3 regions of the Streptomyces anatolicus genome follow, and region 2 is predicted to be linked to each of the others. Evidence: riboswitches for the same ligand, from Rfam matches in the RefSeq annotation. Region 2 holds a riboswitch; each other region holds the start of a gene.

Evidence for each region. Region 2 has a riboswitch for cobalamin ahead of GKQ77_RS16980 (cobalamin biosynthesis protein). Riboswitches for the same ligand answer to the same signal wherever they lie in the genome.
Region 1: linked by a shared signal. The riboswitch ahead of GKQ77_RS08855 (ribonucleoside-diphosphate reductase subunit alpha) and the one ahead of GKQ77_RS16980 (cobalamin biosynthesis protein) in region 2 are both predicted to bind cobalamin.
Region 3: linked by a shared signal. The riboswitch ahead of GKQ77_RS21025 (CbtB domain-containing protein) and the one ahead of GKQ77_RS16980 (cobalamin biosynthesis protein) in region 2 are both predicted to bind cobalamin.

What each region holds. Positions count from the first base shown of each region.
Region 1 is NZ_WMBF01000060.1:3,102-10,639, reverse strand. It holds gene mctP (monocarboxylate uptake permease MctP) at 1-214, shown strand, start outside; gene GKQ77_RS08860 (GNAT family N-acetyltransferase) at 315-809, shown strand; cobalamin riboswitch at 912-1,034, shown strand; gene GKQ77_RS08855 (ribonucleoside-diphosphate reductase subunit alpha) at 1,167-3,572, shown strand; gene GKQ77_RS08850 (ribonucleotide-diphosphate reductase subunit beta) at 3,572-4,594, shown strand; gene GKQ77_RS08845 (bifunctional albaflavenone monooxygenase/terpene synthase) at 4,683-6,059, opposite strand; gene cyc1 (epi-isozizaene synthase) at 6,056-7,168, opposite strand; gene def (peptide deformylase) at 7,474-7,538, opposite strand, start outside.
Region 2 is NZ_WMBF01000169.1:1,490-9,027, reverse strand. It holds gene cobO (cob(I)yrinic acid a,c-diamide adenosyltransferase) at 1-88, opposite strand, end outside; gene GKQ77_RS16990 (putative cobaltochelatase) at 88-2,148, opposite strand; gene GKQ77_RS16985 (cobyric acid synthase) at 2,145-3,683, opposite strand; gene GKQ77_RS16980 (cobalamin biosynthesis protein) at 3,680-4,636, opposite strand; cobalamin riboswitch at 4,744-4,890, opposite strand; gene GKQ77_RS16975 (hypothetical protein) at 5,012-5,242, opposite strand; gene GKQ77_RS16970 (inorganic phosphate transporter) at 5,255-6,556, opposite strand; gene GKQ77_RS16965 (class II aldolase/adducin family protein) at 6,860-7,537, shown strand.
Region 3 is NZ_WMBF01000254.1:763-8,300, forward strand. It holds gene GKQ77_RS21015 (class F sortase) at 1-552, shown strand, start outside; gene GKQ77_RS21020 (CbtA family protein) at 565-1,332, opposite strand; gene GKQ77_RS21025 (CbtB domain-containing protein) at 1,356-1,577, opposite strand; cobalamin riboswitch at 1,612-1,732, opposite strand; gene GKQ77_RS21030 (GAF and ANTAR domain-containing protein) at 2,111-2,869, opposite strand; gene GKQ77_RS21035 (glycoside hydrolase family 6 protein) at 3,054-4,085, shown strand; gene glxA (radical copper oxidase GlxA) at 4,172-6,109, opposite strand; gene GKQ77_RS21045 (glycosyltransferase family 2 protein) at 6,106-7,538, opposite strand, start outside.

The DNA of each region.
Region 1 (7,538 bases), on a different contig from region 2:
CGATACGATCCCGGGCATCGGTGAGATCGGCTACATCGGCCTCACCGCCTTCGTCCTGAACGTGATCGTCACCGTGGTCCTCACCTTCGCCCTGAAGGCGCTGAAGGCCCCGGAGGGCATCGACGAGACCTCTCCCGGGGACTACACCGCGGACGCGGGCGACCCCGGCGTCATGGAGGAGCTGCCCAAGGCGACCGCGGGCGCCGGGCACTGACCCACTCGCCGCCGCAGCGGAGGGCCGCCGGAAAGTCGGCGGCCCTCCGTCGTGAAAAATCGGCGGCCCTCCGTCGTACTCGTGTTGCACACTGCGCCGCATGGACATCACGATCAGAGAAGCACGACCCGAGGAGTACGAGGCGCTGAGCGCCCTCACCGCGCAGGCCTATCTCGCCGACGGCCACCTGGACTTCGGGGAGGACGACCCCTACCTCGCCGTGCTGCGGGACGTGCCGGGACGCGCGGCGCACGCCGAGATCCTCGTCGCCGAGGACGCGGGAAAGGTGCTCGGCGGCGTCACCTACGTCCCCTCCGGCGGGCCGATGGCCGACATCGCGGGCGTGAACGACGCGGAGATACGGATGCTCGCCACCTCCCCCGAGGCACGCGGCCGGGGCGTCGGCGAAGCGCTCGTACGGGAGTGCGTGCGACGCGCCAAGGAAGCGGGCCGCGCCTCGCTCGTACTGTCCACGCAGACGTCCATGCACGCCGCCCACCGGCTGTACGAGCGCCTCGGCTTCGTACGGACGCCTGAGCGCGACTGGCGGCCGATCGAGACGGTGCCACTGCTGACGTACGCGCTGAAGCTCTAGCCGTACGCTCTGAAACTCCAGCCATACCCGCTGAAGCTTTAGCCACCACTCCGCGAGCCGACACAAGATGTGGGTCCGCTTCAGAGGCCCGGCACAAGATGTATGCTCGTGCTCGCTGTCGCCGCAGGGGAATCCGGTGCAAGTCCGGAACTGTCCCGCAACGGTGCATGTGTACGTCTTTGGCGTACGCGGAGTCCGAGGACCTGCCGACAGTGCGCCCGAGCCATCCGGCCCGGGTGCCGACCGTCCGGGCCTCGTGGAGTGGGCCGGTGGACGCGGTACGCCGCCCTGCCCGGGTGCGCCCGTGTGCGCCCCTTCCCTCCCCCTGGCCCAGAGCCGAGCGAGGGAGTGCCCCACGTGACCATCGCGCCCGCCGAACCCGCGTCAGCGCCGTCGACGCCCACCGCCCAGGGTGCCGAAGGAACCGACGGGCCAGGGGCCGCGCTGCTGCGCACCCTGACCGACCTCACCGCCGACCTCCCCGACGCCGACCCCGGCCGGGTCGCCGCCGCCGCGCTGCGCGGCCGCTCGGCGCGCGCCGACGAGTCGGAGCTGCGGGAGCTGGCCACCGAGGCGGCGGCGGGGCTCATCTCCGAGGACCCGGCGTACTCCAAGCTGGCGGCCCGGCTCCTGTCGATCGGCATCCGCGAGGAGGCGGCCACGCAGGGCGTGCGCTCCTTCACCGACTCCGTCGCCGTCGGCCACCGCGAGGGCCTGATCGCCGACCGCACGGCGTCCTTCGTGACCGAGCACGCGGCCCGGCTCGACGCGCTGGTGGAGGCCGCGCTCGCCGACGGCGCCGACTTCCGCTTCGAGTACTTCGGACTGCGCACCCTGCACAGCCGCTATCTGCTGCGCCACCCGATCACCCGTCAGGTCATCGAGGCCCCGCAGCACTTCATGCTGCGCGTGGCGAGCGGCCTCGCGGAGGACGGCAGCGAGCGCGCGCTCGACGAGGTCGCCTCGCTGTACCGCCTGATGAGCCGCCTGGACTATCTGCCGTCCTCGCCGACGCTCTTCAACTCCGGCACCCGGCACCCCCAGATGTCCTCCTGCTACCTCCTCGACTCCCCGCTGGACGAGCTGGACTCGATCTACGACCGCTACCACCAGGTCGCGCGGCTCTCCAAGCACGCGGGCGGCATCGGACTCTCGTACTCGCGCATCCGTTCCCGGGGTTCGCTGATCCGGGGCACGAACGGGCACTCGAACGGCATCGTGCCGTTCCTGAAGACCCTGGACGCCTCGGTCGCCGCCGTGAACCAGGGCGGCCGGCGCAAGGGCGCGGCCGCCGTCTACCTGGAGACCTGGCACTCCGACATCGAGGAGTTCCTGGAGCTGCGCGACAACACCGGTGAGGACGCGCGCCGCACGCACAACCTCAACCTCGCGCACTGGATCCCGGACGAGTTCATGCGCCGGGTCGCCGCCGACCAGGACTGGTCGCTGTTCTCCCCGGCCGACGTGCCCGAGCTGGTCGACCTGTGGGGCGAAAAGTTCGACGCCGCCTACCGCGCCGCGGAGGCCGCCGGCCTCGCGAAGAAGACCATCCCGGCCCGCGACCTGTACGGCCGCATGATGCGCACCCTCGCGCAGACCGGCAACGGCTGGATGACGTTCAAGGACGCCGCCAACCGCACCGCCAACCAGACCGCCGAGCCCGGCCACACCGTGCACTCCTCGAACCTCTGCACGGAGATCCTGGAGGTGACCGACGACGGCGAGACGGCGGTCTGCAACCTCGGCTCGGTGAACCTCGGGGCGTTCGTGGACCAGGCGAGCGGCGACATCGACTGGGAGCGTCTGGACGAGACCGTCCGCACCGCCGTCACCTTCCTCGACCGCGTCGTCGACATCAACTTCTACCCGACCGAGCAGGCCGGGCGCTCCAACGCCAAGTGGCGCCCGGTGGGTCTCGGCGCGATGGGCCTGCAGGACGTCTTCTTCCAGCTGAAGCTGCCCTTCGACTCCCCCGAGGCGCGCGCCCTCTCCACCCGTATCGCCGAGCGGATCATGCTCGCCGCGTACGAGGCATCGGCCGGCCTCGCCGAGCGCCACGGCCCGCTGCCCGCCTGGGAGAAGACCCGCACCGCGCGCGGCGTGCTCCACCCCGACCACTACGGCGTCGAGCTGACCTGGCCGCAGCGGTGGGCGGCCCTGCGGGAACGTATCGCCGCGACCGGCATGCGCAACTCGCTGCTGCTCGCCATCGCGCCGACCGCCACCATCGCGTCCATCGCGGGTGTGTATGAGTGCATCGAGCCGCAGGTCTCCAACCTCTTCAAGCGCGAGACGCTCAGCGGTGAGTTCCTCCAGGTCAACGCCTATCTGGTGCAGGAGCTGAAGCGGCTCGGCGTCTGGGACGCGCAGACCCGCGAGGCGCTGCGCGAGGCCAACGGCTCGGTGCAGGGCTTCGGCTGGATCCCCGAGGAGGTCCGCGCGCTGTACCGCACGGCGTGGGAGATCCCGCAGCGCGGCCTGATCGACATGGCGGCCGCGCGCACGCCCTTCCTCGACCAGGCGCAGTCGCTCAACCTCTTCCTGGAGACGCCGACCATCGGCAAGCTCTCCTCGATGTACGCCTACGCCTGGCAGCGGGGCCTGAAGACCACGTACTACCTGCGCTCGCGCCCCGCCACCCGCATCGCCCGCGCGGCCGGCGGTTCGAACGCCACCGCCGCTCCCGTCCCCGCGCAGGTCACGGCCGAAGAGGCCGTCGCCTGCTCCCTGGAAAACCCCGAGTCCTGCGAGGCCTGCCAGTAATGTCCAGCACCACCAACTCCGAGAAGAACCTCCTCGACCCGGGCTTCGAGCTGACCCTGCGCCCCATGCGCTACCCGGACTTCTACGAGCGCTACCGGGACGCGATCAAGAACACCTGGACGGTGGAGGAGGTCGACCTCCACTCGGACGTCGCCGACCTGGCGAAGATGACGCCCGAGGAGCAGCACCTGATCGGCCGGCTGGTCGCGTTCTTCGCGACCGGTGACTCGATCGTCTCCAACAACCTGGTGCTCACGCTCTACAAGCACATCAACTCCCCCGAGGCGCGGCTGTACTTGAGCCGTCAGCTCTTCGAGGAGGCCGTGCACGTCCAGTTCTATCTGACGCTGCTCGACACGTATCTGCCCGACCCCGAGGACCGGGCGGCCGCGTTCGACGCGGTGGAGGAGATCCCCTCGATCCGCGAGAAGGCGCAGTTCTGCTTCAAGTGGATGGACTCGGTCGAGAAGCTGGACCGCCTGGAGACCCAGGCCGACCGCCGCCGCTTCCTGCTCAACCTCATCTGCTTCGCCGCGTGCATCGAGGGCCTCTTCTTCTACGGGGCGTTCGCCTACGTCTACTGGTTCCGCAGCCGGGGCCTGCTGCACGGCCTCGCGACCGGCACGAACTGGGTGTTCCGCGACGAGACGATGCACATGAGCTTCGCCTTCGACGTGGTGGACACGGTCCGCAAGGAGGAGCCCGAGCTGTTCGACGACGCGCTCCAGACGCAGGTCACGGACATGCTGAAGGAGGCCGTCGAGGCCGAGCTGCAGTTCGCCCGCGATCTGTGCGGCGACGGTCTGCCGGGCATGAACACCGACTCGATGCGCGCCTACCTGGAGTGCGTCGCCGACCAGCGCCTCCAGCGCCTCGGCTTCGCGCCGGTCTACGGCTCGGAGAACCCGTTCTCCTTCATGGAGCTGCAGGGCGTGCAGGAGCTGACCAACTTCTTCGAGCGGCGGCCCTCGGCCTACCAGGTCGCCGTCGAGGGGTCGGTCTCCTTCGACGACGAGTTCTAGGAGCGTTCTCCAGGAGCGTGTTCCAGGAGCGTGTGTGTCCGCCCCGTCACGGGGGGCGGGGCGGACACACCGGGGCACGGCGGCCCCCTCAGCGCGGTTCGGCCCGCAGGACGAGGCGCTTGGGGTGCAGGGTGATCCCGACGCGGGTGCCGGCGTCGGTCTCCGCGACCGGCGCCAGGCGCCACTTCGGGACCACCGTCCCCAGGATCAGGGCCAGTTCGGCCAGGCTGAAGTGGTCCCCGGGGCACTTTCGGTTGCCGACGCTGAACGGCATCATCGCGAACTCCGGTACGTCGGCGGCGCGTTCCGGTTTCCAGCGGTCCGGGTCGAACTCCAGATGCCGCTCGAAGGAACGCGGGTCGCGCTGCATCGCGTACACGCTGTAGACGATGTCCGCACCGGCCGGAATGCGATAGCCGCCCAGTTCGGTCGCGGCGACGGACCGGCGCGTGAATATCCAGGCGGCAGGTCGTATGCGCATGGCCTCCGTGATGACATTGCGGAGGTGCGGCAGGGCGCCCAGATCGGCGAATGTGATCGCGCGGTCCCTTGCCACGGAATTTACTTCTTCAACCAACCGCCTTTCCTGCTCGGGGTGTTCGGTGAGCAGCTGGAAGGTCCACGCCAATGTCGACGCGACATTCTCCGCTCCGGCGACGACGAGGGAAACCACGTGGTCGTGGATCTCCTGGTCGGCTATGGGCGCCCCGGATTCGTCCGTGGCCCGCAGCAATTCCGCCAGCAGGTCGTCCGGCCCGCCGGGTCCCGCCGAGCGGCGCTCCGCGATGATCTCGTCGACGAGCGCGTGCAGGTCGGCGAGCGCGCTCTCGAAGCGCCGGTTGGCGGGCGTCGGCACGCGGTAGAGCGGTCCGACCGAGAGCACCATCCGGCGGTAGAGGCCCTGGAAGACGGTGTGCAGCGAGTCGGCGATGCGGTCGGCCTTCTCGCCGATCGACTCCACCTCCAGGAGCGAGCGCGAGACGATGCGCACGGCCGTGCGGAACATCTCCGCGCTCACGTCGACCGTCGCCCCGGGGTTCCAGCGGGCCGCCGTCGCCCGCGCCTCCTCCTCCATCACCTTGGCGTAGTCGGCGATCCGCTCGGGCCGGAACGCGGGCTGCATCATCCGCCGCTGGCGCCGGTGCAGCTTGCCGTTGCTGGTCGCCACGCCCTTGCCGAGGAGCACTTCCAGGGTCTCCCAGAGCGGCCCGCCGACGATGAACTCGGGGCGCTTGAGGAGGGCGCCGACCAGCTCCGGGTCGCAGACCGCGTACGCCGTCCTGGGCCCCAGCCTGATCCGTACGAGATCCCCGTGGTCGCGCAGCGCCGAGAGGAAGCCGAGCGGATCGCGCACGAGGTTCCAGGCGTGGCCGAGCAGGGGGGCGCCGCCCTTGACGAGCGGCGGGGTGCGCAGCGGGCCGGGTCCTGACGCGGCCGGGACGGGTATCGCGGATTCGACGCTCATTCCTCACCCACCAGTTCGTTTTCCGCCAGGGCAGCTTCCGTCACATACGGGGGAATGGACCGGTCGTCCCAGCTGTCCACCCGATAGCGGCCGGATTCGTGATGGAACCAGTACACGGAAGAGAACCAGTTCCGCATATTGAAGACGCAGGATTTCACCGTGTCCGCGAGTTTCTTTCCCTCCGCGGTTCCGTCGGACAGTTGGTCGGCGAGCAGCAGCACTTCCTTCTCGGCTTCGAGGAAATCCGCGACGCATTGGGTGACCCGCCGGTGGACTTCCCGTACGGCCTGTTCGAGCGTCAGCCCCTCGTGGTGGATGAGGCTTATCCCGAGATTGTGCAGTTCGTCTCCCGCCAGTTCTTTGGGGAGTGAACACAGGTCGTTGTACCAGGCCGAGAAGTCCTGGGTCGCGAGGGCCGCGTCGCGGTACGCGGGGTGTTTCCTTATGACGCGCGGCAGTTCGTGGCGCGCGGTGGGTTCGAGCAGGTCGATCCACGCCCAGTGCGCGAAGGTGAGGCGGCGCAGCTCCACGTACGCCTCGACGGTGGGGACCGTGCCGCTGCGCCGGTTTCTGAACTCCTGGTCGTACGCCTCGATCACGGGGTGGAAGTGGCGGGCGAACCTGGCGTTCCAGCTGGGGCCGAGGAAGCCGTACAGGCGGCGGACGCAGTCCGCGAACCCGGCGACCAGGGGGTCGCGGTGGTGGAGGTACTGCCGGGGTTCGTCGAGGGCGCCGTGCAGGCCGCGGCAGAGCCACCGCCACTGCGCCGCCCTGCCGTGCACCGAGTCCCTGTCGTGCCGGTCGTCCCAGGCGAAGAACCAGCTGCTGAGATCCGCTATCGCGGTGAGCAACTCGTCCGGCGCGCCAATGTAGTAGCCCGCCACCAGGTCGGTGTAGCAGAGGCTGTCCGCGTACCGCTCGACCTTGTCCGGCGGCATGAGCCGCATTTCGCGCAGCCAGGACCTGGACTTCTCCTGAAGCTTTGGCCAATACGGGTGCAGACGGCGAGGAAAATCTGCCTCGATCACTGGAACGGTCAGAGCCGGTGGGACAGATACCACCTGAGTGTGTGGCTGTGTCTGTGAAGTGCTTCCGGAATATGCAGGCACGGACAAACCCCTTTCAGCCGCCTGGGCGGCACACGCCCCTCCCCCGTGCCGGGCGCGCGCCGTTGCGTATCCCCGCGTCGCTTTCCATTCAGCACCACAACTGACCGTTCAGGGAACAGTTTTGCGCCATTCACTACCCCCCAGTGCTGAGAACATCCCCGTACGTGACTGATTATGGATCTTCAACAGCCGGTTTTGCTCGCACTGGTGAGCGGCTTACGCCAACGGCCCCTGGCCGGGGTGGAGTTCCCGACCAGGGGCCGCTGGTGTCACTTGGTTCCCGCGCCGCTCAGGCGGCGCGTGCGTCAGTCGTTGGGCACCACGGGGTAGCGCGGCGTGCCCTCCGCCATCTGGCGCAGCGCGTCCTTGC
Region 2 (7,538 bases):
CCGTGTGGACGAAGACGAGCGGGCGGTTGCGGCGCTGGCGCGTCGTGAGTCCGTCGTCCGGTACGACGTTCGGCTGTCCCTGCGGCATTAAGCGGCCCTCCTGGAAGGCGAGTTCATTCCCTGTACGTTCTTGACGAGACCGGCGATCGAATCCGCCCGCAGCTCGTCCAGCGTCACGGCCGTCCCGCCGAGCTCGCCCGCCAACTGCCCGGCCAGGCCCAGCCGTACGTAACCCGACTCGCAGTCCACGACCACCGAGGCGACACCCTCGGCGGCGAACAGCCGCGCCGCGCGCCCCGCCTGGGCCACCGGCTCCACGCCGCCCGTGGCGCGCCCGTCCGTCACCACGACCACCAGCGGCCGCCGCGCCGCGTCCCGCAGCCGCTCGACGCGCAGCACGTCGTGCGCCTTCAGCAGGCCCGCCGCCAGCGGGGTGCGCCCGCCCGTCGGCAGCGACTCAAGCCGGGCCGCCGCCGCGTCCACCGACGACGTCGGCGGCAGCGCGACCTCAGCGTCCTTGCCCCGGAACGTCACGAGCCCCACCTTGTCGCGCCGCTGGTAGGCGTCGAGGAGGAGGGAGAGCACGGCGCCCTTGACGGCGCTCATCCGCTGCCGCGCCGCCATCGACCCGGAGGCGTCCACGACGAACAGTACGAGGTTGCCCTCGCGGCCCTCGCGCGTCGCCTGCCGCAGATCGTCACGGCGTATGACAAGGCCGGTACCGGAGCGGCCACGGGCCTTCTGGTGCGGCGCGGCCGCCTGCACCGTCGCCGCCAGGTGCAGCTTGGTCAGCGCGCCCTTGGGTCGCCGCGAACCCGTCGTACGGCCGTGCTCGGTACGGGCACGGGAGCGCCGCCCCGCCGCGCCCTCGCCGATGCCGGGCACGCTCAGCATTTTCGTGCGGAAGGGCTCGGCGGCGCGTACGGGCTGCTGCTCGCCGGCTCCGGGGCCGGCGCTCGGGGCCGGTTCCCGGGGGGCCGCCGGTGCCTCGTCGGAGCCGGGGCCCTGCTGCTGGGAAGGGAGTTCCGGGGCGTCGGGGCCGCCACCCTCCGGGGGCTGCCCGCCGCCACCGCCGTCACCGGGGCCACCCCCGTCGGGGTCGTCCTCGGGCGGCTCGGGCGCCTCGCCCCCCTCTTGGTCCTTCGCCTCCTCCAGCGTCTCGTCGAGCTTGTCCTCGTCGAGCCCCGGCGCGTCGAAGGGGTTGCGGCGCCTGCGGTGCGGCAGCGCGAGCAGCGCGGCCTGCCGCACGTCCTCGCTCTCCACGTCCGTGCGTCCCGCCCAGGCGGCCAGCGCCGTCGCCGTGCGGGCCATCACGATGTCCGCGCGCATCCCGTCGACCTCGAAGGCCGCGCAGGTTGCCGCGATCTGCCGCAACGCGCCGTCACCGAGGGTGACTTGGGGCAGGAGCGCGCGGGCCGCCACGACCCGCTCCCGCAGCGCGGTCTCGTCCTCCGCCCAGCGCTCGGCGAACCCCTCGGGGTCGTCGTCGTACGCCAGCCGTCGCCGCACGACCTCGACGCGCTGGTCCGTCTCGCGGGAGGCCGCCACCTCGACGGTGAGGCCGAACCGGTCGAGCAACTGCGGCCGCAGCTCGCCCTCTTCGGGGTTCATCGTGCCGACGAGCAGGAAGCGGGCGGCGTGCCGCACGGACACGCCTTCGCGCTCGACGTACGAGGCGCCCATCGCGGCGGCGTCCAGGAGCAAGTCGACCAGGTGGTCGTGGAGAAGATTGACCTCGTCGACGTAGAGGATGCCCCGGTGCGCGTCGGCGAGCAGCCCGGGCTCGAAGGCCTTGACGCCCTCCGCGAGCGCCCGCTCGATGTCGAGGGCGCCGACGAGCCGGTCCTCGGAAGCGCCGACCGGCAGCTCCACCATCCGCGCGGGCCGCGCCGTGCCGCCGCCCGCCTCGTGCGGCCCGTCGGGGCAGTTCGGGTCGGGCGCGGCCGGGTCGCACGAGAAGCGGCACCCCGCGACGACCGGCACCTCGGGCAGCAGCGCCGAGAGGGCGCGTACGGCGGTGGACTTGGCGGTGCCCTTCTCACCCCGTACGAGTACGCCGCCGACGGCGGGCGAGACGGCGTTCAGCAAGAGCGCGAGCCGCAGGTCGTCCTGCCCGACAAGGGCGGTGAACGGATACGGGGTACTCACAGGGCCTCCTTGGCACGTTCTGGTGATGCCGACGGCGCTCCGGGTGCGATGAACGGCAGCCCGGCCGGCGCCCCCTTCTCGATCAGGCGCAACAGCCCATCCGTGTCCGCGTGTTCTTCGATCAGGTCGCCGAGCAGGTCGAGCTGCTCCTCGCGCAGCGCGCCGAAGCAGGTGTCGGGCGCGGGCACGAAGCGGCGCCCCGCCGCGCGCGCCACCTCGGTGAGGAACCGGCGCCGGAACGCGTCGCTCTCCAGCGACCCGTGCCAGTGCGTGCCCCACACCTCGCCGACCCGGCAGCCGTCCAGGAACGGCTCCCCGCCCAGGACTTCGGCGACCCCGTGATGGATCTCGTACCCCTCGACCGGCTCGCCCAGGGCCTCACCCACCGGACGGGCCAGGGTCTTCTCGCGGGCGAACCGCACCCGCACCGGCAGCAGCCCGAGCCCGTCCACCGCACCCGCGCGCGACTCGACCTCGTCCTCGATGTGCTCGCCGAGCACCTGGAAACCGCCGCAGATCCCGAGCACCGGCCGCCCCTCGGCGGCGCGGCGGGCCAGGGCGTCCGCGAGCCCGCGCTCGCGCAGCCACTCAAGGGCACGCACGGTCCCGCGCGTGCCCGGGACGACCACGAGGTCGGCGTCGACGAGTTCCTCGGCCCGGTCCACGAACCGCACGACGACACCCGGCTCGGCGGCCAGCGCGTCCACGTCCGTGAAGTTGGACATCAGCGGCACCGCGCAGACCGCGACCCGCAGCACGTCCGCCCCGACCGGCGGCGCCACCACGGACTCCCGCACGGCACCCCGCAGGGAGACCCGCAGGCCGTCCTCCTCGTCGATGCCGAGCCCGTGCCGGAAAGGCAGCACACCGAACGTGCGCCGCCCGGTGAGCCCGTGCAGCATGTCGAGGCCGGGTTCGAGGAGCGAGACATCGCCCCGGAACTTGTTGACGAGATACCCGGCGACCAGCTCCTGGTCGGCCGCGCTCAGCAGCGCCGTCGTACCGAAGAAGGACGCGAAGACCCCGCCCCTGTCGATGTCCCCGACCACCAGGACGGGGAAGCGGGCGGCCCGCGCGATCCCCATGTTCACGATGTCGGTGCGGCGCAGATTGATCTCGGCGGGACTGCCCGCCCCTTCACAGATCACGGCGTCATAGCTGCCCCGCAACTCCTCGAGGCATCCCACGACGGTGTCGAGCAGCGCGGCCTGACGCCCCCCGTGGTAGCCGCGCGCACTCATCTCGCCCACGGGCTTGCCCATGAGCACGACCTGACTTGAGCGGTCGCTGCCCGGCTTGAGGAGTACGGGGTTCATCAGGGCGCTCGGCTCGACACGGGCCGCCTGCGCCTGCATGGCCTGCGCCCGGCCGATCTCGGCCCCCTCGCGGGTGACGAAGGAGTTGAGGGACATGTTCTGCGCCTTGAACGGCGCGACGGCCACGCCCTTGCGGGTCAGCCACCGGCAGATCCCGGCGGTGACGACGCTCTTCCCGGCGTCCGAGGTGGTTCCGGCGACCAGCAGTCCGCCACTCATACGTCTCTCCCTGACTTCGCCGACCGCCGGAGCACCCGGCGGGCCGTCACCGCGACGCCCAGCGCCAGCCAGCTCACCCGCCGGGAGAGCCGCACGGCCCGCTCGATGTCGGCCACGCGCACGTCCCGCCCGTCCCCGTTCAGGACCGGCCGGTGCTCGACACGTCCGCCGTACGAGAGGGTCCCGCCGAGCCGCACGCCGAGTGCTCCCGCGAAGGAGGCCTCGACGGGACCGGCGTTGGGGCTCGGGTGCTTGCCGGCGTCCGCGCGCCAGGCTCGTACCGCCCCCGAAGGTGACTCCCCGGCCAGCGCCGCGAGCCCGGCGGTGAGCCGCGCCCCCGGCCACCCGAGGATGTCGTCGAGCCGGGCGGAGGCCCAGCCGTAGCGGCGGTACCTGGGCGACTTGTGGCCGACCATGGCGTCGAGGGTGTTCACGGCACGGAACGCGACGAGCCCCGGCACTCCGCCGACGGCCCCCCACACCAGCGCCCCGACCACCGCGTCGGAGGTGTTCTCGGCGACGGACTCGACGACGGCGCGCGCGACGCCGTCGGAGTCCAGCGCCTGCGGATCGCGTCCGCACAGATGCGGCAGCCGCTCACGGGCCACCTCGATGTCACCGGCGGCGAGCGCGCCGCCGATGGCCCGCGCCTCCCGGCCGAGCGAGGTCCCGCCGACCACGGCCCAGGTCGCGGCGGCGGTCAGCGCGAGGGAGGCGGCGGGGGAGCGGCGTGCCAGCCGGGCGGCGAGCGCGGCGGCGCCCGCCGCGCCCCCGGCGCAGACCACGGCGTGCAGGGCGCCCCACCCGCGGTGGTCCCGCCACAGTCTTTGTTCGACGGCACCCGCCGCACGCCCGAACGCGGCGACCGGATGGCCCCGGCGGGGATCGCCGAGCAGCAGGTCACCGAGGAGTCCGGCGGCGGCGCCGTACGCGAAGTCGCGATCGGCACTCATGGGCTCAGCCCGTCGTGGTGCGCACAGGAGCACTGAGGCTCGGGAACTGGTCCGGCAACGGGCGGCCGCGCATGGCGATCTGTCCTCACTCAGGGTGTCCGCGCCCTGGTTCGACGTGATCGGCGGCGAGAGTTCCTGGCTTCCGGGAGCGTCGTGGCTTCCCGGTGACAGTGGCGGGACCGCGCCGGATTCGCACCGGCTTCCTCTTCTGCCGCCGTAGTTGGCCCCGGCAGTCCACCACGCCCCGCGAAGGCCCGTCAACTCGCCGTTGACCTGCGGCGGGAGAGTGTGCGGAGCCCCACAGCGGGTCCCGCACACGACAGCGGGGCGCGGGACGTGAACCCACGTCCCGCACCCCACCGAAAACCGCTGCCGTCAGGCGACGATCAGATAGATCCCGTACGTCACGGCCGCCGCGCAGAGCGCGAAGCAGGCGTACGCGCCGGTGCGCGCCAGCGCCACGGAGCCCGTTCCGGCACCCGACGCGGACGCCGTCTCCTGCTTGGAGAGGCCGATGATGCCGAGGGTGAAGAGGCCCACGAGAGCCACCGTCACGGCGAGGCTGACTCCGAAGACGGAGCCGAGAGCTGCCCAGTCGATGTTCATGCTGATGTGTCCTTATACCGTCGCGGGCCGGGCGGGGTCCGCCATGGCGCCGGTCGTGGTCGAGGTGGGGGCCGCGATGGTGGCCCTGACCGGCTCGTCGGCGGAGGCGCCGACGGAGGCCAGCGGACCCGCCGGAGGCGGCTGGACGGCGGCGATCGCGTTGGTCACGACGCCCACGGGCTCGGCGCCGGTGGTGTCGTCGTCGCGGCGGACGTCGTCGTCGGTGACGTTGGTGTGGTCGACGGCGTTGCGCCGGGAGAGCGTCCAGATGACGGCCGAGCCGGCGACCAGGAGCGTGGCGGTGGCCGCGATGCCCCAGGGGCCCTGCTGGGTGAGGAACTCGGCGCCCGCGCCGACGAGGCCGGCGGCCGGCAGGGTCAGGCCCCAGGCGACGAACATACGAGTCGCGGTGGACCAGCGGACGACGCCGCCCTTGCGGCCGAGGCCCGCGCCCATCACGGCGCCGGAGCAGGACTGGGTGGTGGAGAGCGAGAAGCCCAGGTGCGAGGAGGCCAGGATGACCGTCGCGGCGCTGGTCTGGGCGGCGAAGCCCTGCTGCGGCTGGAGGTCGGTGAGGCCCTTGCCCATGGTGCGGATGATGCGCCAGCCGCCGAGGTAGGTGCCGAGGGCGATGGCCACACCGGCCGAGACGATGACCCACATCGGGGGGTTCGCGCCGGGGTTGAGGACACCGCCGGTGACCAGGGCGAGCGTGATGATGCCCATGGTCTTCTGCGCGTCGTTCGTGCCGTGGGCCAGCGAGACGAGGCCCGCGGAGGCGATCTGGCCGGAGCGGTAGCCCTTGGCGGTCGCCTTGGTGTCGGTGTTGCGGCCGATGCGGTACGTCAGGCGCGTCGCGAGCGTCGCGGCGAGACCCGCCACGAGCGGCGCGGCTATGGCCGGGATCAGCACCTTGGTGACGACGGTGCCGCCGTTGATCGAGGACCAGCCCATCGACATGACCGCGGCGCCGATGAGGCCGCCGAAGAGCGCGTGGGAGGAGCTGGAGGGCAGGCCCACCAGCCAGGTCAGCAGGTTCCACAGGATCGCGCCGACGAGCGCGGCGAAGATGACCTCTGTCTTGAGGCCGTCCTCGTTGACGATGCCGCCTGAGATCGTCTTGGCGACTTCGACGGAGAGGAAGGCTCCGACGAGGTTCAGCACGGCGGACATGGCCACCGCCGTCTTGGGCTTGAGAGCGCCGGTCGAGATGGTCGTCGCCATCGCGTTGGCAGTGTCGTGGAAACCGTTCGTGAAATCGAACACGAGAGCGGTGACGATCACGATCCCGAGGAGAAGCGTGATGTGTTCCATTTACCCAGGCTTCTGTTGGACGTCAGTGGCACGAGGAACGTAGGCAACCTGGGTGAACGGAAAGTGAACTGGGTCGGGCGGCGCGGTGACCCAAAGTGGAGCGCCGCCGCTCCGTCTCCATCAGGTAACTGATCACGATCGTACGGAGAAGGGCGCCGAGGCCGTCAATTCAGGCGGAGTGTCGCCTTCCACCACCCTCGCGGACGCCCTTGCCGCGCCCCGCTCCGGCCGGCTCTCCGCGCCCTGGAGGAGATCCTTGTCACCCCGCGACAGGGCCGCAGAGGTGGCTGGCAGGATCGCCCCATGACTGAGCAGCGGCAGGGCGCGGAGCGGGACGCCGTCGAGCGGGCGTGGGGCGAGCTGGTCGGGACGGCCCGCAGGACGGTGGCGGACGGCCTGGTGGTCGGCACCTCGGGCAATGTCTCCGTACGCGTCGGCGACACGGTCCTCGTCACGCCGAGCGGGGTGCCCTACGACCGGCTGCGGCCGCGGGACGCGCTCGGCGTCGACCTCGCGGGGCGGCGGGTCATCGGCGACCTCACGCCCACCAGCGAGCTGCCCATGCACCTCGCGATCTACCGCGCCACCGACGCGAGGGCCGTGGTCCACACCCACGCGGTACACGCCACGGCCGTCTCCACACTGGTGGCCGAGCTGCCGGCGGTGCACTACATGACCGGCGTCCTCGGCGGCCCGGTCCGCGTGGCCCCCTACGCGCTCTACGGCACGCAGGAGCTGGCCGAGAACATGCTCCACGCCCTGCGCGACCGCACCGGCTGCCTCCTCCAGAACCACGGCACGGTCACCTACGGAGACTCCCTGCCCCAGGCGTACGACCGCACGGCGCAACTGGAGTGGATGTCCCGCCTCTGGCTCACGGCCTCGTCGGTGCCGGGCCACACACCCACGCTTCTCTCTCCCGAGCGGCTGAGGGAGGCGCAGGACAAGCTGAGGGGCTACGGCCAGAAGCCGTCCCCCTGAG
Region 3 (7,538 bases), on a different contig from region 2:
CTCTCCGCGCCCGCGAACGGCGACGCGGCGGCAGTCGGCCGCCCCCTCGGAAACGTCGAACTCCCGCCCGCCCACGAGCCGTTGGCCCCCGCACGGCCCCGGCACGTCGAGGTGCAGTCCCTGGAGGTCGCCGCCCCCGTCACCGCCCGGGGCCTGGACCCCGAAGGCGCCATCGACCCACCGCCGTACACCCAGGCGGACACCGTCGGCTGGTACGGCGGGGGCACCCGCCCCGGCGCCCCGGGCGCCGCCCTCTTCGTCGGCCACGTCGACACGCGGACCGAGCCCGCGGTCTTCTACGACCTCAGCGCGATGCGCCCCGGCGAGAAGATCGACGTGAGCCGCGACGACGGCACGGTCGCGGAGTTCACCGTCGACGACGTCCAGGTCGTCACCCGCGACCGCTTCGACGCGAGGAAGGCGTACGGCCCCCACGAGGGGGGCCGCGCCGAACTGCGCCTCATCACCTGCGGCGGCGTCTTCGACAGAGCCACCGGCACCTACACGGCCAACGTGATCGTCTCGGCGTACCTCACCGGAGTACGGGGGTAGCGCGGCGCTACCTCACGGGAGTACGGGCGTCGCGCGGCCCGCCGCCGACGGTCTGAGCGCCGCCCGCAGACCGAGCCCGCCGAAGACCGCCGCGAACACCGCCCACAGCAGCGCGTGCGAACCGAGCGACAGCATGCGGAACTCCCACAGCAGCGTCGCGTCCACCGGGACCGGGTCCGGGTTCCCCGGGAGCAGGAACAGCACCGCGAGGACGACGACGGCCGTGAGCGCCACCGCCAGGTGCCGCACCGGTTCGGGGCGCGCCGACAGACGTACGTACACCTGTCGTACGAGGAACATGCCGAGGACGCCGATGGCGACCGCGGCGAGCCACAGCGCCTGGCGGTCGCCGACGGTTCCCGCGTCGCCGACGCCCGGCGGGTTCGCCGGATAGCGCAGGCCGGGCAGGAGGGAGACGGCGAGGAAGGCCGCCGCGGAGAAGGCCAGCGCGCGCGGCCAGGGACTGGCGGCCGGATCCCGGCGGTGCACCGCCGCGTACGCGACGGCGAAGAGGACGCCGAGGGCGAGCCCCGCGACGACCGCGGTGACCACGAGGCCGCCGTGCTGCGTGGAGCGGCTGAACAGCTCCTCGTGGTGCTGGACGGCCTGCGCCGCGCCGTGCGCGTGCTCCTCGGCGGCCGAGCGCTTCTCCTCGGCGCGGATGGCGCGGTCCATCAGGGGTTCGGCGAGCAGCAGCGAGAAGAGACCGGCGGTGAGGCCCGCCGCCCCTCCCGCCAGCAGACCGCGCCCGAGCAGGGGGAGTACGGGGGAAGAGTGCATGGTGCTTGTGCCCGTCCGCCCGGTCAGTGGCACGGGGCACCGAAGAGGTGCCGGCCGTCGTGCGCGAACTCGTGCAGATAGTCGCCGGTCGCCGAGATCAGCGTGCCGTTGTCGAGGAACACGGCGTAGAGCGCGACCAGCGCGAGGATCGCGGCGGCCGAGGCGATCAGCCAGTCGCGGGTCTGTGTCACGGCGGCCTGGCTCGCCGTGGTGTCGGTGTGCGGCGCTGCGGAGTGCAGGGACATACCGGTGGGCCTCCTTCTGGGGTTTCCACGCCCCATGGCAGGAGGACGACGGTTCAGTTCCTGACTTCCGCGCACGCTCGTCGCGTGCGGGTCACAGTGGCGGGACCGTCCCGGATTCGCACCGGGTTCCTGTCAACCGTCGCCTCGATGTATGGACTTGTCGTCTCGGAGAGTCCCAGCACGTCAGGGGGGCTGTCAACACCCCTCGGGAGGCCCCCGCGGCACGGGGCGGACCGGCGGTCCCGGCCCGATCGGCGGCCCGCTCCCCCCTGAGCCACCGACCGGGCTGGTCCTCGACCGCGCGCGCACGAGCTGCGGGAGGAACCCGGCGCCGGCGCGGGAGGTTCACGGCCATTCCGGAATGGGGGAATGACCGAGAAGGCCGGGGGCTTGGGCCGTGCGACAGACTCTAGGACGAATGAGCGCGTCGGCCTAGAGGGATCCGGAGTCCGGATATCGCCAATTCGCCCCTCCCTTTCGCGCCGGGCTTCCCCGCGTTCCGCCCCGGGCTTCCCGCCGCGGGGGCCGTTTTCTCAGGAAGACGCCGACCGGTCCTTCCGGAGCACTTCACCGTCGAGCGTTCTCTTGATCACCTGAACGGCGACCATGTCGATGACCTGCCGTTCCCTGCGCGCATAACGCCGTAACGCCTCAAATGCCTCGTCCATACCGGTGTTCCAGCGCTCGGCGAGCATGCCTTTGGCCTGTTCTATGCGAATACGACTGTCCAGCGCCCTCTGGAGCTGCTGGGTGAGCGTCAGGTACCGCGCGTGGGTGCGGTGATGGGCCAGCCCCACCGCGGCGGCGTCGGCAAGCACCTGGGTGATCCGCAACTCCACTTCCGCGCAGGCCTTTTGCTGTGCGTGCGATACGAAGACATTCAGTACGCCGAGCGTCGAACTGCCGTGCCGCAGCGGCACCGCGAAGGTCTGCGCGACGCCGTGCTCACCGGCCCGCTCGGCAAACGCCGGCCAGCGGGCCGACGCGTCGTGGGAGTCGACACGCACCGGCGGCACGGGCTCGCCGGTCCCGAGGCTGTCGAGGCACGGCCCGTCCTGCCGCTGGACCGCCAACAGGGCGCGCACCGCTTCCTGTTGGCGGCTGCCGGGAATGAGGCGGACGCCGTCACCCCCGTCCGCGTACAGCACGCCGGCGCCCTGCGCGTCGAGCAGCTCCACTGAACGGTCCGACACCCGGCGCAGATGGCGCTCAGGGTCGAAGTCGTCGGTCAGCGTGTCCGCGGCCTCCACCAGAACTTCCGCGAGCCGCAGTGCGCATGGGCGGTCCCCCATGACCCTCTCTCCTCCACTCCCCGCGGACTGCGCCTACCCGGCCGCGGCGCGGCGGTAACGCGCCCCGCGGCACCTCTCGGTAACAGCTCTCCTACAGCTCTCTCCGCCCGACGGACGACCCTCGTGGACACAGTGTCCTTATGTCAGGATTGGGATACGGACAGTGCACCCGAGGGGGGACTGGATGTACCGAAAAGGCACAGGTCGCGGACGTGGTTTCGCGGCCCGGGGGGTGCGGACGGGAGTGGCGCTGGCGGGGGCCGCGCTGCTCCTCTCCGGGTGTTCCTCCGGCGGTGACCCGGAGGGGGAGACGTCGGGTACGCCGGTGAAGCAGCAGCCCAAGAAAGAAGACCCCTACTGGGTCAACCCGGAGGGGAACGCGGCCAAGCAGGTCGCCGCCTATGAGAAGGACGGCGAGAAGGACGACGCCGAACTGGTCCGGAAGATCGCCGAGCAGCCCGTCGCCGAGTGGCTCGTCCCGGAGAACGCGCAGGACCAGGCGCGCGGCTTCACCGAGGCCGCCGAAAAGGCCGACAGGGACGCCCTGTTGGTGCTCTACAACATCCCGCACCGCGACTGCGGCCAGTACTCCGGCGGCGGCGCGGCCGACGGCGACGCCTACCGCGCATTCGTCGACGAGGTAGCCAAGGGCATCGGCGACCGCCGCGCCACGGTCATCCTGGAACCGGACGCGGTGCTGCACATGGTCGACAACTGCACGCCCGAGCAGTTCCACGAGGAGCGGTACGACCTGCTCAGGGGCGCCATCGACAAGCTCAACTCCCTGAAGAACACGAAGGTGTACCTGGACGCGGGCAACGCGGGCTGGCAGAACCCCGACTCGCTCTGGGAGCCCCTGAAGCGGTCCGGTGTCGAGGAGGCCGACGGTTTCTCGGTGAACGTATCCAACTTCCAGACCACCGAGGCGAGTACGGAGTTCGGCAAGAAGCTCTCGGCGAAGGTCGGCGACAAGCCGTTCGTCATCGACACGGGCCGCAACGGCAACGGCCCTTACGACAAGGGCAAGGACCCCTGGTGCAACCCGCCGGGCCGGGCGCTCGGCGAAACCCCCACGACGAAGACCGACGACCCGCTCGTCGACGCCTACCTCTGGGTCAAACGCCCGGGCGAATCAGACGGAACGTGCAGGGGCGGCCCGAAGGCGGGCGAGTGGTGGCCGGAGTACGCGCTCGGCCTCGCAAAAAACGCTGGCTGAGGGGAGCGCCCCGCAAGGGGCGCGGGGAACTGCGCGCTCAGCCCACGGAAAGCCGCAGTTCCCCACGCACCTCACCAATTCGACCTCTACGGGACGCGAACCCACCGAGCCCGACTCGGAGTCCCCTGATCATCCGTAACGAAAAGCATGTACCACCCGGACTCCACCAGACTCCGATTCTTCGGCACCGTCACGGAAACCGCCCCTTTGGACGTCTCCAAGTCCAAAGCCACCGAGGTCTGGTCGATATCCGTGACATGAGTAGACGCACTCGGCCGAATCAGCCGAGCCGTCCTGATCGACGACGCATGCCGCGTCGGAAACGTCCCGGACTCCCCCCGCTTGATCGTCTCAGGCCCCCGGCCAAGACCCGGCCGCGCACCCCGGTAGAGATACGGCGGCGTATAGATCTCGATGCGCTGCTCAAAGACGCCCGGCTGACTGTTGGCCTCGTCGGCGAAGAGCGAGTCGGAGCCGAAGAACATCACGCGGCCGTCCGGCAGCAGAATCGACCCGGAATGGTAATTGCGGCCGACCAGCGGGTCGGCGACCCTCCGCATCTTCCCGGTCCTCGCGTCGTAGATCCGCGCCTGGCGGATATTGGAATCACTCCGCCCCCGGTAGTCCTCGGAGCCGCCGGAGATCAGCACGGTGTCGTCGGGCAGCGTCGAGATCTGCGGATAGCGCGTGCCCTTCTCCAGCGACGGTCCGTCGACGAACCTCGGCTCGTCCGCCGTCAGGTCGACGACGCGGGTCTTCTCGCTGGACTCCTTGGACTCACCGACCCCGCCGCCACCGACCACCATGTACTTCTGGTCCTGCGCGGGCGGCAGCTCGACCGTGCCGGACGTCTCAAGGAGCTTGGGGTCGCTCAGGCCCGGGACGCCCCGCCACTTGTTGGTCCGCAGGTCCCAGATGCCGGGCTTGCGGCCGACGTCGTCGGGGCCGTACCCCGCGTTCGAACCGGAGTAGAAGAGCCTGCCGTCGGCCATCTGGAAGATCGCCGGGTAGGTCGGGAACTGCCGGATGCCCTTGGTGTACGTCCACTTCCTGGTCTTCGGGTCGTACACCTCGTTCTTGCCCGGCACCAGCTGGCCGATCTCGTCGAGGCCCGAGGTGGAGAGGATTTTGCCGTCGTCGAGCGTGGTCAGCGTGGGGTACCAGCGCGCCTCGTTCATCGGGTCGACCTTGATGTACCGCTCGGCGACCGGGTCGAACTCGAAGGTGTCCTTGATCCCCTGGAAGTCCTTCTTGTCCAGGGCGAGCTTCTGCGCCATGCCGTAGACGTTGCGGGTGTCGGAGCCCTTCAGGCCCTGGATGCGGTAGTTGTCCTGCGTACCCGTCTCGTACTTGGCGCCGCTCTTGGCCGCCTCGACGTAGATCCGGCCGAGACCGGGCTCCGTACGCAGGAACCGGCCGGTCCGCTTGTCGAAGACCTTCTTCGCCTTCTCCACCAGGACGCTGTCCTGGGAGACGAACGTCTTGCCGTTCTTCTTGCCGGTGAACTTGGTGCCCGCCGGGATCGTCTTCGGCTCGTCCGGGTCCTCGTTGTGGACGATCATCAGGCCGCCGGCCTTGGTGATGTCGCCCTTCAGCTTCTCGTAGCGCTTGGTGCCGCCCGCGATCAGCAGATTGCCGTCGCCCAGCTGGGTATGGCCCGTGCAGAACAGGTCGGTGGGTGTCGGGATCTTCTTGATGGTCTTCTTGACCGGGTCCCACAGGCGGGTGTCGAACTTCTTCTCGTCGAAGTTCTTCTGGTTGTTGCCCGACCCGGCGATCAGCAGCACCTTGCCCGTGTGCAGGAGCGCCGCGTGGATGGTGTTCTGCCGGTACTCCTCGGGGAAGTCCACGATCTCCCAGTGGCCGTTGTCCGCCTTGTACTCCGGCCGGTTGATCTTGTACTCGTGGTACTTCTCGGAGCCCACGCGCCACAGCCAGGGGCCGTTCATCCCCGCCAGCGCGAGGACGACCGCCGTCCCTATCGCGATGCGGCGGGCGCGGCGGCGGCCGGAACGCTCTCTCATTTCTCACGTCCCCCGAGGGCGATCCGCATGGTCTGCTCGGGCGCCGCCGCCCAGCTGGGCCTCGGCCGCGGGACCACCGCGTCGGGCACGGGCGGCCCCGGCCTCTTCCGGGCCTGCCGCATGCCCCAGCGCCACGCGAGGATCGGGGCCGCCGTGATCAGCAGGGCGAACGACGCCCAGACGATCATCGCGGGGTGCGAGTGGCCGTACACGAAGGAAGCGGCCACCGAGCCGCCGAAGACCAGGATGAAGAAGAGATGGATCCGGAACGTCCCGAAGAGCGTGTCCGGGCTCGCCGAGTCACCCTTGGGGGTCACCACGAACCTGCTCTTGCGGCGCAGGGCGGCGTCGAGGAGCGAGCGCGCGTAGATCGGCGCGGAGAGCGCCGACATCACCATGCCGGCGACCCCGCCGGAGCCCTCGGGCTCGTGCGGGGAGACGTTGTGCCTGCGGTTCCAGATGTAGAGGCCGATCTGGAGCGCGGACGCGTTGCCGTACAGCATCAGCCAGATGGCCGGGTCGATGTTCACGCCGGACGCGCCGAGGCCCAGGAAGAGCGCGCAGCTCAGCGCCGCCAGGATCCAGTTCATGGCGGACATCGGGTAGAAGATGACCATCATCGTGTAGTTGAAGAGGCGGCCCGGGGGCAGCGAGAACGGCGCCTTCCAGAACTGCTTGAGGATCGTCTCGTACGTCCCGCGCGACCAGCGCAGCTGCTGCGTGAAGAAGTCCGTCCAGGCGTTGGGGCCCTCGCCGACCGCGAGCACGTCCGGGGTGTAGACCGACTTCCACTTCCTGCCGGTCGCCGGGTTCGTGGCGCGGTGGATCTCGAAGCCGGTCGCCATGTCCTCGGTGATCGAGTCGTACAGGCCGCCGATCTGCTTCAGGGCCCTGATGCGCACGGCGTTGCTCGTGCCGACGAACATCGGCGCGCCGTAGGCATTCCCCGCCCGCTGGACCAGCGCGTGGAAGAGGAACTGCTGCGACTCGGCGGCCTTGGTGACGAAGTTGTCGTAGTTGCCGTAGACCTGCGGGCCGATCACGAAGCCCACGTTCTCGTCCCGGAAGAAGCCGAGCATCCGCTCCAGGTAGTTCGGCATCGGTACGTGGTCGGTGTCCACGGACGCGAAGAAGTCGTAGCCGTCGCCGTGCGCGTCCAACCAGGCGTTGTAGTTGCCGTGCTTCGTCCTGGCGCGGTGCGGGCCCTTGGGCGTGTTCCACCTCGCCACGCCCTTGCGGGAGAAGTGGTGGACGCCGAGCCGCAGGCAGACCTCCTTGACCTCCGGGTCGTCGCCCTCGTCGAGGAGCCAGACGTGCAGCAGGCCGCGGTGACGGATCCTGACCGCGGCCTCCAGCGTCCTCGTCACCATCTCGATCGGCTCCTTGCCGGGCACGAACGAGGTGAGGAAGGCGACTCTGGTGCCGGTCT